DNA from 4 places in the Sporolactobacillus sp. BBK16-2 genome. Region 4 is predicted to be linked to each of the others. Evidence: predicted binding sites of a transcription regulator. Region 4 holds the regulator's gene; each other region holds the start of a gene.
The links. Region 4 encodes NrdR, which represses ribonucleotide reductase genes. Its sites were predicted from a motif close to AACACNATATATNGTGTT; they were not measured.
Positions count from the first base shown of each region.

Region 1: a site for NrdR is predicted at 1,909-1,926, ahead of nrdD (anaerobic ribonucleoside-triphosphate reductase). Genes of this name have one in related genera too.
Region 2: a site for NrdR is predicted at 1,284-1,301, ahead of nrdD (anaerobic ribonucleoside-triphosphate reductase). Genes of this name have one in related genera too.
Region 3: a site for NrdR is predicted at 1,630-1,647, ahead of nrdI (class Ib ribonucleoside-diphosphate reductase assembly flavoprotein NrdI). Genes of this name have one in related genera too.

Region 1 covers NZ_CM187611.1:3,452,243-3,455,460, reverse strand. Annotated here, with positions in the region: gene nrdD (anaerobic ribonucleoside-triphosphate reductase) at 1-1,806, opposite strand, end outside; gene AC6F33_RS16995 (L-cysteine desulfidase family protein) at 2,367-3,218, shown strand, end outside.
Region 2 covers NZ_CM187611.1:3,144,485-3,147,702, reverse strand. Annotated here, with positions in the region: gene AC6F33_RS15630 (Cof-type HAD-IIB family hydrolase) at 1-652, shown strand, start outside; gene nrdD (anaerobic ribonucleoside-triphosphate reductase) at 1,335-3,200, shown strand.
Region 3 covers NZ_CM187611.1:1,165,966-1,169,183, reverse strand. Annotated here, with positions in the region: gene nrdE (class 1b ribonucleoside-diphosphate reductase subunit alpha) at 1-1,204, opposite strand, end outside; gene nrdI (class Ib ribonucleoside-diphosphate reductase assembly flavoprotein NrdI) at 1,167-1,550, opposite strand; gene AC6F33_RS05850 (RNA degradosome polyphosphate kinase) at 1,832-3,218, opposite strand, start outside.
Region 4 covers NZ_CM187611.1:2,350,357-2,353,574, reverse strand. Annotated here, with positions in the region: gene mutM (DNA-formamidopyrimidine glycosylase) at 1-215, shown strand, start outside; gene coaE (dephospho-CoA kinase) at 212-817, shown strand; gene nrdR (transcriptional regulator NrdR) at 900-1,379, shown strand; gene AC6F33_RS11750 (replication initiation and membrane attachment family protein) at 1,451-2,833, shown strand; gene dnaI (primosomal protein DnaI) at 2,861-3,218, shown strand, end outside.

The DNA.
Region 1 (3,218 bases), 1.1 Mb from region 4:
CGGCGCTTTTCGAACATCATAGTGAAAACTGTTGGTATAGTACTCTTTGTCGGTAATATCCTTTACTTTACCGAATTTCTCGGTGTCTTTGCGGCAGAATTTGTCCGTCAGACTTTCACTTGGCGTGCTGTATACGCTGAAATGATAGCCGTATTCATTTTCCCAATCCCGGCAATGTTCCCAAAGCTTTTTCACGACGCTGATTGCGAAATCCTTCGCTTCTTGATTGGTTTCCCATGCACTGCCGTAAAAAACAGTACCGACTTCATAAAGGCCGATGTAGCCAAGTGACACGGTCGCACGAGAATTCTTAAAGAGTTCATCGACAGAGTCCGTTCGTTTTAATCGTTTACCGAAAGCTCCGTATTGGTAAAGAATTGGTGCGTTTTCCGGTGTTGCCTGCTTTGCGCGTTCCACTTTAAAGACCAGTGCTTCTTTGCAGATTTGAAGCCGTTCTTCGAGAATTTTCCAGAAGCTTTCCTTGTCTCCCTTTGATTCCATGGCAATGCGAGGCAGATTAACGGTAACGACACCGAGATTCATTCGCCCGGAGTTCACCTCTTGGCCGTTCTCATCATGCCAGCCTTGCAGGAAAGATCGGCAGCCCATCGGCGCTTTAAAGCTCCCCGTCAGTTCAATGAGCTTGTCATACATCAGCACGTCAGGATACATCCGCTTGGTTGCGCATTCTACAGCCAGTTGCTTAATATCATAATTCGGATCACTTGGATTAAGGTTGAGCCCGCGCTTCAAACTGAATACAAGCTTAGGAAAAATTGCGGTGCGGTGCTCCTTCCCTAATCCATCAATACGGATATGCAGAATTGCTTTTTGAATGGCTCGTTCGATCCAATTCGTTCCAAGGCCGAAGCCTAAAGTCGTAAATGGAGTCTGCCCCTGAGAGGAGTACAAAGTATTAATTTCATACTCTAATGCCTGCATTGCGTCATAGATGTCTTTTTTAGTTTTTTTGCGAGCAAATGCTTGCTGACGTTCGTCGCCATCGACCCATTCTTTGGCATCGACTAAATGCTTGTCATAGTTCTTTTTCGCAAATGGAGCGAGAAGCTCGTCCACGCGGTCGGCTGAACATCCGCCGTATTGACTGGAAGCAACGTTGGCTATAATTTGCGCCATTTGAGCTGTGGCGGTTTGTATGGAGTGCGGCGGCTCGACATCAGCGTTGCCAATTTTAAAGCCATGATTGAGCATTTCATTAAAGTCGATCAGACAGCAGTTGGTCATCGGGCTGTATGGCTGGTAGTCTAAGTCATGCCAATGAATTTCGCCTTTTAGTTGAGCATTGGCTACCTGTGGCGGAAGCATTTTCAGTCCGATTGCCTTGGCAACGGTTCCTGCGGTCAAATCTCTTTGCGTATTAAATACATGGCTGTCCTTGTTCGCATTTTCGTTCACAATGGTTTTATCTTTATGAAGTAATTTGCGAATCGTGAAGTTGATATCGGTTGCTTGGTTACGCGAGAAATCGCGTTGGGTCCGATAATTAATGTATTCTTGAGCGATGTCATACTGGTGATGGGTCAAAAGTGTCTGCTCAACGATATTTTGAATCTCGTAAATCTTAACATCATTATGGAACCGCGATTCAATTTCAGCGATAACATCATTAGTAATTTCATTAATTAATTGATAGGTTAGCGGATCTAATTCGCCGAGGACATGTTTTGCTGCTTTTAGCAGGGCGGTTGTGATCTTCTCGGTGTTGAAATCTATAACACGACCATCACGTTTCAGAACGTTGATCGTCAGTTGATTGGCTAGTGTTTTCTGTTTTGTATCTAGCACTATGAATACCCCCTTTTAAACAATTACTCAATCTATAATAGGAGATTATTGAACATCTTTCAATCAATATATAGGAAATAAAACTCTGAAAAACTCATTGAGAGCACTATATATTGTATTGTGGTGGGAAAAATCCAACTTGTGACAAGCCTGTGAAAGATGTGTCGGAACACAAATTCTGTAACTTGTATCTATCCTTTATGATAATAATAGAAAAACAAAAAATTTATAGTCAATATGTGTTTCGGTATAACCACTGGTCTAATGGCAAATGTCATCGGGGTCTCGATTTATGATTTAATTATTTAATTCATTTTTTAATCGAGTCAAAGAGGGCGCTGTTTCTTTAGAAAGTGTCCTCACATCCTTTTGTCAACCGTTTGACATATTTACCTATTGAAAAATAGTTGATACGGGGTAAAAATGTACATAATTGATCTAATACAGAGAGACAGAGTCAAAAGCATCCTAATCGTATAAATGATAGATTGACTATGGATGAATAAAGAGGAATGACCGCACGGTTTGTGAATCAACGTTTTTACTCAGGAGGGTTTCGGATGAATCCAGAAGACCAAACGTACCGAAATTACGTGAACATTTTAAAAGAAGAATTGGTTCCCGCTACAGGGTGCACTGAGCCGATTGCGGTTGCTTACGCGGCGGCGAAAGCTCGGGAAGTGCTGAACGCGGCACCGGAAAGCTGCGTTGTTGCGGCGAGCGGAAATATCATTAAGAATGTAAAAAGTGTCGTTGTTCCCAACACAAATGGTTTGAAAGGCATTAAGGCTGCGGCTGCTGCCGGTATTGTTGCGGGAGATGCTTCGAGAAAGCTGGAAGTACTGGCAGATATTGATGAAAAAGCTAAGGCATCCATACAGGGATACATCGATGCGCATTCAATCACGGTTGTTCCTGCTGACAACGAGATCGTTTTCTATATCTCGGTGACTGTTAAAAAGGGGGAAGATGAGGCAACGGTTGTCATTGAACAGTATCACACCAATATTGTCCGTGTAACTCGAAATGAAAAAGTTCTGTATGAGTCGGGCAGCAGTTCAGATAAAGGCGGCGGGCTGACGGATCGGAGCCGCCTCACGGTTCGGGATATTCTCGACTTTGCAAACAGTGTGCGCCTTGAAGATATTTCAGAAGTTATTGGAAGACAGGTCGAGTATAATTCTGCTGTTTCTGACGAAGGGCTAACCAATGATTGGGGAGCCAATATAGGAAAAGTTCTGCTGCGCGCCTACGGCAATGATGTCAAGACGCGCGCACGAGCTGCCGCTGCGGCAGGATCCGATGCGCGAATGGGCGGTTGTGAAAAACCGGTTGTGATTGTCTCAGGAAGCGGGAACCAGGGGATGACTGCTTCTCTTCCTGTGATTGAATATGCAAAAGAATTGCGCGTG
Region 2 (3,218 bases), 790 kb from region 4:
AATGACTGTATTCGCGGGAACGGCAAAAATTTTTCAAAGCGTCCTGCCAAAAGCACTTGTCGAGCACATGCTTCATTACTCGGAACAGCATAAGATGTACTATCAGCTGCATCCGGTCAGCGGAAGAAGAACGATTCTAAGCCGAGATAGGCACTATATAATCAATGAAATTAATGATAAAAGGCCGGAGTCGGTATCGGTTAACGAGTGGCTGTCGCGAAGGCAAGCGGTGCTTGAGGACATGGTTTGGAAGGAGACGCTGACTGACGACGAATTGGCACAGATCGTCAAGATGTATTTTTTCAGCGAAGATGTAGCGAAAATGGATGCGTGGAAGAATGATTTGCGCCAACTGCAGGAAAAATTCGCGTTTGACTATTTTTCTTCGTCACATAACAATGTTGAATTAGTAGGAAAGAATATTTCAAAAGCGAGCGGAATTCGAATCTTACTGGATCATTATCATCTGTCTCCCGACAATGCGCTTGCGGTTGGTGATGGAGAAAATGATTTGCCAATGTTTCAACTAGCAGGCCACTCTGCCGCTATGAAGAATGCCCCGGAGCATGTAAAGGAACAGGCAGAATGGGTGACTGACGCCTCATATGCTGAAAATGGGCTCTATAAATTTCTGTATCATACGTTTCATTAGGAAGGTTAGGAATGACGATCACCGTGTCGTCATTTTTTTGTTCCAAATTTTAAGATTTTGTCTCGCGGGTATGACTATATGGTCATAAGAGGTTGATTGCCAACCCGCACATATCGGTTGAGCGATCAGGTTAAGCACCCAATTTGATAAATAGACGGAAAAATTCCGCTTCATTAGAAAATGAATGAAAAAATTGCTTAAATAGACGGATAAATGCCCCTTATCAAATTAAAAGACGTGAAAATGGAGGGTTTTGCTTTGCATAACCGGAAAAATTACCCTTATGTACCCGCAAAACATCCTCCATGATGCATATAACTGGAAAATCTCCGCTTATTTTATAAGAGGCAATGCGAAGACAACCGCATCCTGAGACCGTAATGACTGAGTGCTTTTGCCCGGTTTTTCTAGTTGAGTACATGTTTGGATTTATTCATCATTTTTGCAGTTGCTTTCTAGCGGTCTTCCGATATAATAAATAGGTTGTTTATTTTTTCTCCGAGATCTATAAATATGCGTGTATTATCCCTCGTTCGCAAAATTGTCACAGATCTATTTTTCCGCTCTGGTATCCTAAAAAATGCAATCCATACGCTAGACTCCTACATATTGTGTTGTGTATCCTATTGATCCTACTACATATTGTATTATAATGTTGTTTATCGGAACTATGGGGGCGGACATGATGATTAAAGAACCGGTATATAAAGAAAAATCATTAGATGACAAGATTCGTGACTTAATCAATATGGATGAATATGTCGCCAATGAAAACGCGAATAAAGATGAAAAAGTATTTAATACGCAGCGCGATTTGCTCGCGGGCGTGGCGGCCAGAGATTTTGCACTCCGCCATATTTTGCCAAAGGAATTTGCCGATGCGCATAATCAGGGAATTATCCACTTCCATGATTTGGATTACTCGCCGTTTTTCTCTATGTATAACTGCATGCTGATTGATTTTAAAGGCATGCTTGAGAAAGGGTTCTCGATCGGCAATGCTGACGTGGAACAGCCGAGATCGATCAAGACGGCGACCGCGCTGGTTGCTCAGATTGTCGCCAATGTATCCTCGAATATTTATGGCGGCACATCGTTTAATCGTGCGGATGAAGTATTGGAACCTTATGCGAGAACGAGCTTCAGCAAATACTTGGAAACCGCAAAGACTTGGATTTCGGATCCTGCAGAACAAGAACATTACGCTTACGCGATGACTGAGAAAGAAATTTACGACTCGATGCAGTCGCTTGAATATGAAATTAACACCCTTTTTTCAAGCAATGGTCAGACACCTTTCTTTACTCTAAACTTCGGTCTTGGCCGTTCATGGTTTGCCCGCGAGATTCAGAAAGCGATTTTGAAGGTGAGAATTATCGGGCTTGGCCGCGATCATAAAACAGCGGTGTTTCCAAAACTCGTGTTCACGATTAAACGCGGGTTAAATTTAAACGAAGACGATCCAAACTATGATATTAAAAAAATGGCTTTGGAATGCGCCACGAAACGGATGTATCCGGATATTTTGAACTATGACCGAATTGTTGAAGTGACCGGGGACTTCAAGGCGCCGATGGGCTGCCGTTCATTCCTGCCTTCTTATCAGGAGAACGGACAATACATTACAGACGGTCGTAACAATATGGGTGTTGTCACGCTGAATATTCCAAGGATCGCAATCGAGTCAAATGGCGACAAAACTGCTTTTTGGAGTTTATTTGAAGAACGGCTGGATCTGGTATGCCGCGCATTGCTCTTCCGAATTCATACACTGGATAAAGTGGAAGCGAAAAACGCACCGATTCTCTATCAGTACGGTGCAACCGGAAAACGTCTGCACGCCGATGAACCGGTACAGGACATTTTCAAGAATGGTCGGGCGACTGTGTCCATGGGCTACATCGGACTTTACGAAGCGGCGACGGTGTTCTATGGTCCGAATTGGGAACATAATCCGGAAGCAAAAACCTTTACACTCGATATTGTGAAACGGTTTAAGTCGCTGTCGGACGAATGGCGCAAGAAGACAGGCTATGCGTTCAGTGTCTATGCGACACCTTCAGAAAGCTTGACCGACCGCTTCTGCAGACTGGACAAGCAGCATTTCGGGAGCATCAAGGACATAACAGATAAAGATTACTATACGAATAGTTTTCACTACGACGTGCGCAAGAAAATCAACCCATTTGAAAAAATTGATTTTGAAAAGGATTATGAACCCTACACGGGAGGCGGCTTTATTCATTACTGCGAGTTCCCATCCTTGGTAAACAACCCCGAAGGACTGGAAACAGTATGGGATTACGCCTATGACCGAATCGGGTATTTCGGTACAAACACGCCAATTGATAAATGCTATGAATGCGGCTATGAAGGCGAGTTCGAATCAACGGCAGCCGGGTTCAAATGCCCAAGCTGCGGCAATCATAATCCGGAAACAACGTCCTGCATCCGCCGGCTGTGCGGTTACTTGGGTTCCGTGATTCAGCGCAAGCCGATCAAAGGACGTCTGAAGGAAATCAACAGCCGCGAGAAGCAGCAGAGTTGAAGAGAAAAGAGGACAAGT
Region 3 (3,218 bases), 1.2 Mb from region 4:
CAGGAACATTATAATCGTTAATTGTTGATGTCTCCTGCAGTTGAAAAATTTCAGTGCAGAGGTTCGACATCTTGATATCCCCTAGACGATGGAGCGGATGATTCTTGTTTGCATTGTCTTTATAGAAAATATAAGGATATCCGGATTGCATCTGCATTTGAGCAATCAAATTCAGAAATTCGCGTGTATCCGCGCTCTTCTTTTTAACAGCAGGATTAGCAACAAGCTTATCGTACATTTCATCCATATTCATATCATCAAGATGCTTTCCATATTCTTTGAAAACGGTGTAAGGTGCAAACATATAAAAAGGTTTGCCTGCCTCGGCAAGTTCAAAGAATTTACCCGGAACAATCAGACCAATCGACAATGTCGAGAGACGAATATCTTCATCAGCATTTTCTTTCTTTGTATCAAGGAATTCCGGAGCATCCCAATGAAAGATATTCAGATATGCTGCACCCGCGCCAGGCCGCTGTCCCAACTGATCCGCATAGGAGAATCCGAGTTGTAGCTTGCGTGCGACCGGAACTACACCTTTGGCGACACCCTCAACCCCTTTAATCGCTTCACCGCGTGCACGTATCTTTGAGAGATTAAGTGCAACACCGCCGCCGATTTTCGACAGCTGTTGAGAGGTACTCTCTATGTAATTAATAGAATTGAGCGAGTCATCCGCTTCGATCAAAAAGCAGGAAACCATTTCGCCGCGGCGTGCTTTTCCTGCATTAAGAAAAGTTGGCGTTGCCGGCTGATAGCGCTGCTCCATCATCGCACGCATCAAGCGAACGGCTAAATCATAATTTCCGCGCGCTAAGAACAGAGAAACAATGGCAACTCGTTCATCATAATTTTCAAGATAGTGAGATTTGTCATTGGTTTTCATCGCATAGTCACGATAAAATTTACTCACTGCCATGTAGGATTTGAACTGGAACTTATAGGCGACAGCCATCGAATGAATCTGTTCGATTTGCTCATCACTGTATTCAGCAAATACGTCATAATAATAGTGCTCGTCAACCAAATGGTGAAGCCGATCAAGTATACCATTAAAATGAATCGTCTTCGCGTGCACTTCCTCCATATAGACCTCAATAGCCTCTTTGTCTTTATCTAAACGGTAAAAACCGTCATCTCCGCGTGTCAGCACCTCATTGTTCAATTCAGTGTAAGACTTTGACTTTATCGCTTCGTTCGGCAAGTGCCTTCACCCTCTCTCGAAATTCATTGACATCTTTCTCAGTACCACCAAGCTCGAATTTATATAAAACTGGTACGTGGAACAACTCTGCAATTACATCTGCCGCATGTGCAAAATTATGACCCCAGTTTCGATTCCCGCTTGCTGCCACAGCAATGAGATATCTTCCGTTTCTTTTTAAATAGTCTTTCACTTGATCCGGAGCGTCACCAAATCCAATAGTATTTGTCACCAAAACATAAGGTTCATCAATAGGATCAGCACTGCTGATCGGTTGATGAGCGAGTCCTGTTTTAGCGAGAAACCTTTTGACGTTTCCTGTCATTGTTGCATATAAGATGCGCAAGCGAACGCTCCTCCTTCTATCAATGCAGTGAAGGTTTCAGCCACAAAAACCACTACATATAGTTTATGTTAAATAACATACCACAATATATAGTTATTTTTCAAGTGCAACGATCTATTACTTTAAAACGATATCTTTAATCATACGGCATGTCTCTCAGTGATTCAACACGTAAAAAGCACAGAAAAAGAGAGTACATTAATCTTGTTTGGCAAAAAAGCACCAGTGACAAGGGAAAATGCCTCTCGAACATTTTAGGATATTTTTTTATTTTATTCTATTTACTCATCTTCCGGATCAATTGATTCGTTCGTGTGCCCTTTAATTGGTGTAAAGGTTCGTTTTTCTCGAAGCGAATGATCACGACGAATGGTTCGCTGCTCTGCAAGTTTTGCCAGATGCTCCTGAACATTGAACGGAATTTTCCCTCGTCGATCCGGCTTCTCATAACGATGGTCACTGCCAAGCACACGCGTCTTCACATTGTCTCTCATCATTAAATCAAACAGGTCAATAATTGTTGTTTTAATTTGCTCATCCTCGATAGGAAACATTAGCTCGACACGTCGATTTAAGTTTCTCGGCATCAAATCTGCGCTTGCAAGAAAGGCCAGAGTCTCGCCTCCGTTGCCGAATAGATAGATTCGACTGTGTTCAAGATAACGACCAACGATCGAATGAACTTCTATCCGGTCGCTCACACCTGGTATACCTGTTCGAAGGCAGCAGATACCTCGAACAAGCAACTGAATGTCCACGCCTGCTGCCGATGCTCGATATAAGGCTTTGATAATGCCTTCATCCGACAATGCATTCATCTTTGCACGAATAAACGCAGGTTTGCCGCTTTGCGCATTCTTGATTTCCGTATCAATTAAATCGAGCAGACTGTTACGCAGCCATAGAGGTGCAATCACCAATTTATGAAAATAAGGAGGTTCTGAGTAACCGGAAAGCATGTTGAATACATTGGATGCATCAATACCCATCTGCTCGTTGCAAGTCAAAAGGCCCATGTCGGTATAAAAATGAGCAGTGATATCGTTATAGTTGCCTGTTCCAAAGTGCATGTAACGTTTAATACCGTCTTCTTCTCTGCGCACAACGAGCGCCATCTTGCAATGCGTTTTCAATCCGACCAGTCCATAGATAACATGACAGCCGGTTTTCTCCAGCTTCTGTGCCCAGTTAATATTATTTTCTTCGTCAAATCTCGCCTTCAGTTCAACGAGTACGGTCACCTGCTTGCCATTCTCAGCTGCCTTTTCCAAATAACGAATGATTGGAGAATTTCCTGAAACACGGTACAGAGTCATTTTAATGGCAAGCACGTGACGATCTCTTGAGGCTTGCCGAATCAGCTCAATCACCGGATCAAACGATTCGTACGGATGGTGGAGAAAAATATCTCCTGCACGCATGGCATGAAAAATGGAATGCTCCAGCAATTCATAGTGGACAAACGGACGATGCGGCGGATAAACCATGTCGCCCGGCTCTTTGATTTGTCCGGCAAGCTTTGATAAAAAGGTAAGGTCGATGGGACCGTTAACCCGATATACATTGTCAGCGCTGACTGAAAGCCGATCAAACAGCTTGGTCACGAGGCGTTCACTGATTCCCGCCTCCACATCAAGATGAATGACATTGCCTCGTTCACGAAGCCTT
Region 4 (3,218 bases):
AGACATTGAGTGAAGCCGTTAAGCAGGGCGGCAGCACAATCCGCACGTTTGTGAACAGTCAAGGTCATATGGGACTTTTTCAACAGCAATTAAATGTGTACGGAAGAACGGGTGAGCCTTGCATACGTTGCGGCACGCCAATTGAAAAAATAAAAGTTGGCGGACGCGGGACACATTTTTGCCCGGTTTGCCAACCAAGAGGTTCGAAAAAATGAAGAAAATCGGAGTGACAGGCGGGATCGCAAGCGGGAAAAGCACCATTTCACACTGGCTGATACAACACGGCTACCCGGTTATTGATGCCGATAAAATCTCGCGTGAGATCGTTGTTCCGGGAGAACCAGCGCTTGCAAAAATCGCTGAACATTTTGGAGAAACGATGATTTTGCCGACAGGTGAACTGGATCGGAGAAAATTGGGTGCTCTTGTCTTTCAGGACAGCATTAAACGTCATCAATTAGATGAACTTCTACATCCCATCATTCGTTGTCGGATGAACGAAACACTGGATCAACTTGAGAAACAAGGTGCCCGTGTTGTTTTTTTGGATATTCCGCTCCTGTATGAAAACGGCTTGGAATCTTGGGTTGATCAGACTTTGGTTGTAGCTGTGACTGAAGAAAATCAGTTGCATCGGCTCATGTCCAGAAATAAATTGACTGAGCATCAGGCGCGTGCACGTATCGCTTCGCAAATCCCGCTGCTTGATAAAGTGAAAAGAGCAGATGCAGTGATTGACAATAATGGTTCGATTCAGGAGTCTGAAGCTCAGCTTCGCCGTTTGCTGCGCCGCTGGTCTATTTTGGATGAGACATGAGCATAACTTGCCTGCCTTTTCATAAGTTGCCATGTAGGATACAATAGATTTATCGAAAACAGCGAATGGAGTGAAAAGAAAAATGCGCTGTCCAAGCTGTAAACAAATGGCGACGAAAGTGCTTGACTCCCGTCCCGTTGACAATGGACGGGCGATACGCAGACGTAGAGAATGTGAGCTATGTCATCACCGTTTTACGACCTTTGAAAAGGTGGAGGAAACTCCTTTAGTGGTCGTAAAAAAGGGAGAAACGAGAGAAGCCTTCAGTCATGAAAAAATGCTGCGCGGACTTATAAAAGCCTGCGAAAAACGCCCGGTTCCCCTTGAACGGCTCGAACAGCTCGCAAATCATGTGGAAAAGAAGCTTCGCGATGATGGACGTTCGGAAGTGAACAGCCATGAGATCGGCGAACTTGTGATGAATGAATTAGCAAAAGTGGACGAGGTTGCTTATGTCCGGTTTGCTTCAGTGTATAGACAGTTTACGGATATTAATGTATTCGCCAAGAAGATCCAGGAATTGAAAGATCAATTAGAGAAAGAAAAGAAAAGCAAGAAGTAAGAGATTGAGGAAGGCCGACGAAGAACGGATCCTTGATTTCTGCGCAACAGACGCAGAATGGGGGAATGAACATGATGCAGTCATGGAAAGAAGTGCTGCCCGGAGATCATTATCATGTACTGACGAATGGACTGCTTCATCCTTTTGACCAGAGGATTATTACATGCCTTTACCAGCCTCTGATCGGCATCGATGCGGCGAGTATGTACTTTACATTTTGGCAGGAAATTGATGATACGGAGGAATTTTTGACGCATCATCATCTCATGGGATCGATGAACCTGCCATTGGATCGAATACTTAAAGCAAGAAAAAAATTAGAGGCCGTCGGGCTGCTGCAAACCTTGAAGAAAAAGGGAGCAACCCCCGGCCGATTTGCCTATTATCTTGAGCCGCCTCTGACACCGGATTTATTTTTTAAAGACGGTTTTTTAAATTTATTTTTATATCGTCAGGTTGGTCCGAGAGAGTATAAACGATTGAGCAGCCTTTTTGAAAGTAAATCGATCAGCACGGATGACTATGAAGATGTATCCGCTCATTTTGACGAAGTGTTTCAGTCATTGCCGTCTGCAGAAACAACAGATGAAAGGCTAAATACGGCCTCAAACGGATCTTGGGTCATGCGGTCGGAAACCCCTAAGGTCCGTTTCAGCAATCACTTTGATTTTAAGAAAATGCTGACGTATCTCTCTGATGCGATCCTTAGCGAAGATGCGCTGACTGATGAGGTGCGGCTCGCCATTGATAAGCTGGCGTTCGTCTATCAGACTGAGCCCTATGATATGAGCCGTGCGGTGCAGTCCGCAGCACTGCATACAGGCACGGTTGACATCTCCGCATTGCGAAAAGAAGTACGCGACTTTTATTTGCTTGAGCATGGCTCGGACGAGATGCCTGCTCTTTATGAGCGAACACAGCCACATGAAGAGCGGAAGATTGTGGACAGAGAGCCGCAGAACGCAGAGGAACAGCTGATTGCATGGTATGAACGGAACTCGCCCTATCAATTGCTTGAAGCGCTTGGACAGGGAAGCAAGCCGGCAGCACCCGATTTACGTTTAATTGAAAACCTGATGTTCGATACAAAACTGAATCCCGGAGTAATCAATGTATTAATTGACTACATTTCTCAGGTGAACGATCATAATCTTAATAAATCATTTGTGGAGAAGGTTGCTGCGCAATGGGCAAGGGCAAATGTGCGGACGGTGCCCGAGGCAATGGCTTACGCACGCGAAGAGCAAAGGAAACGAGAGCAACAGAAGAAAGGCAAGGCATCAGGGCAAGCGCAAAGTACACGACGGACAAGAAAATCATCTCAGAATGAGCATCATGAGGTCGTTCCAGAATGGATGAAGAATCCGAAACAACCGGAACAACAATCCAAGGATGACGACGAAGCTGTAAAACAGAGAGCAAAATGGCTTGAGGATTACTTAAATAATATATGAACATGTAGATAAGGGAGGAGCGTTTGGATGGAACCGATTCATTCTTTTTTCAAAGATTTAGCCGCTCAGCAGGCGATGCAAGAAAAATGGGATCAGCTTTCGGGTGCGCTTAAGAATAATCCGGCTATCCGTCAATTCGCTGAAAAAAATCCGGAGATCAGTTCGGCTGCGTGGACAAGAAGCTTGTCGCGACTTTATCAATTTGTCTCGGAACAGAAGCATTGTGCGCATTGTCCCGGACTGGACCAATGTCCAAATATGATGAAGGGATATCGGCCGCAATTAGTAAATGATAAGGGCACACCTTCGCTGACCTTCTCACCTTGTCCTCTGCTTCACGAACGCGAATCAAAAGAGCATCAGAGCGAATTAATTCGAAGCTATT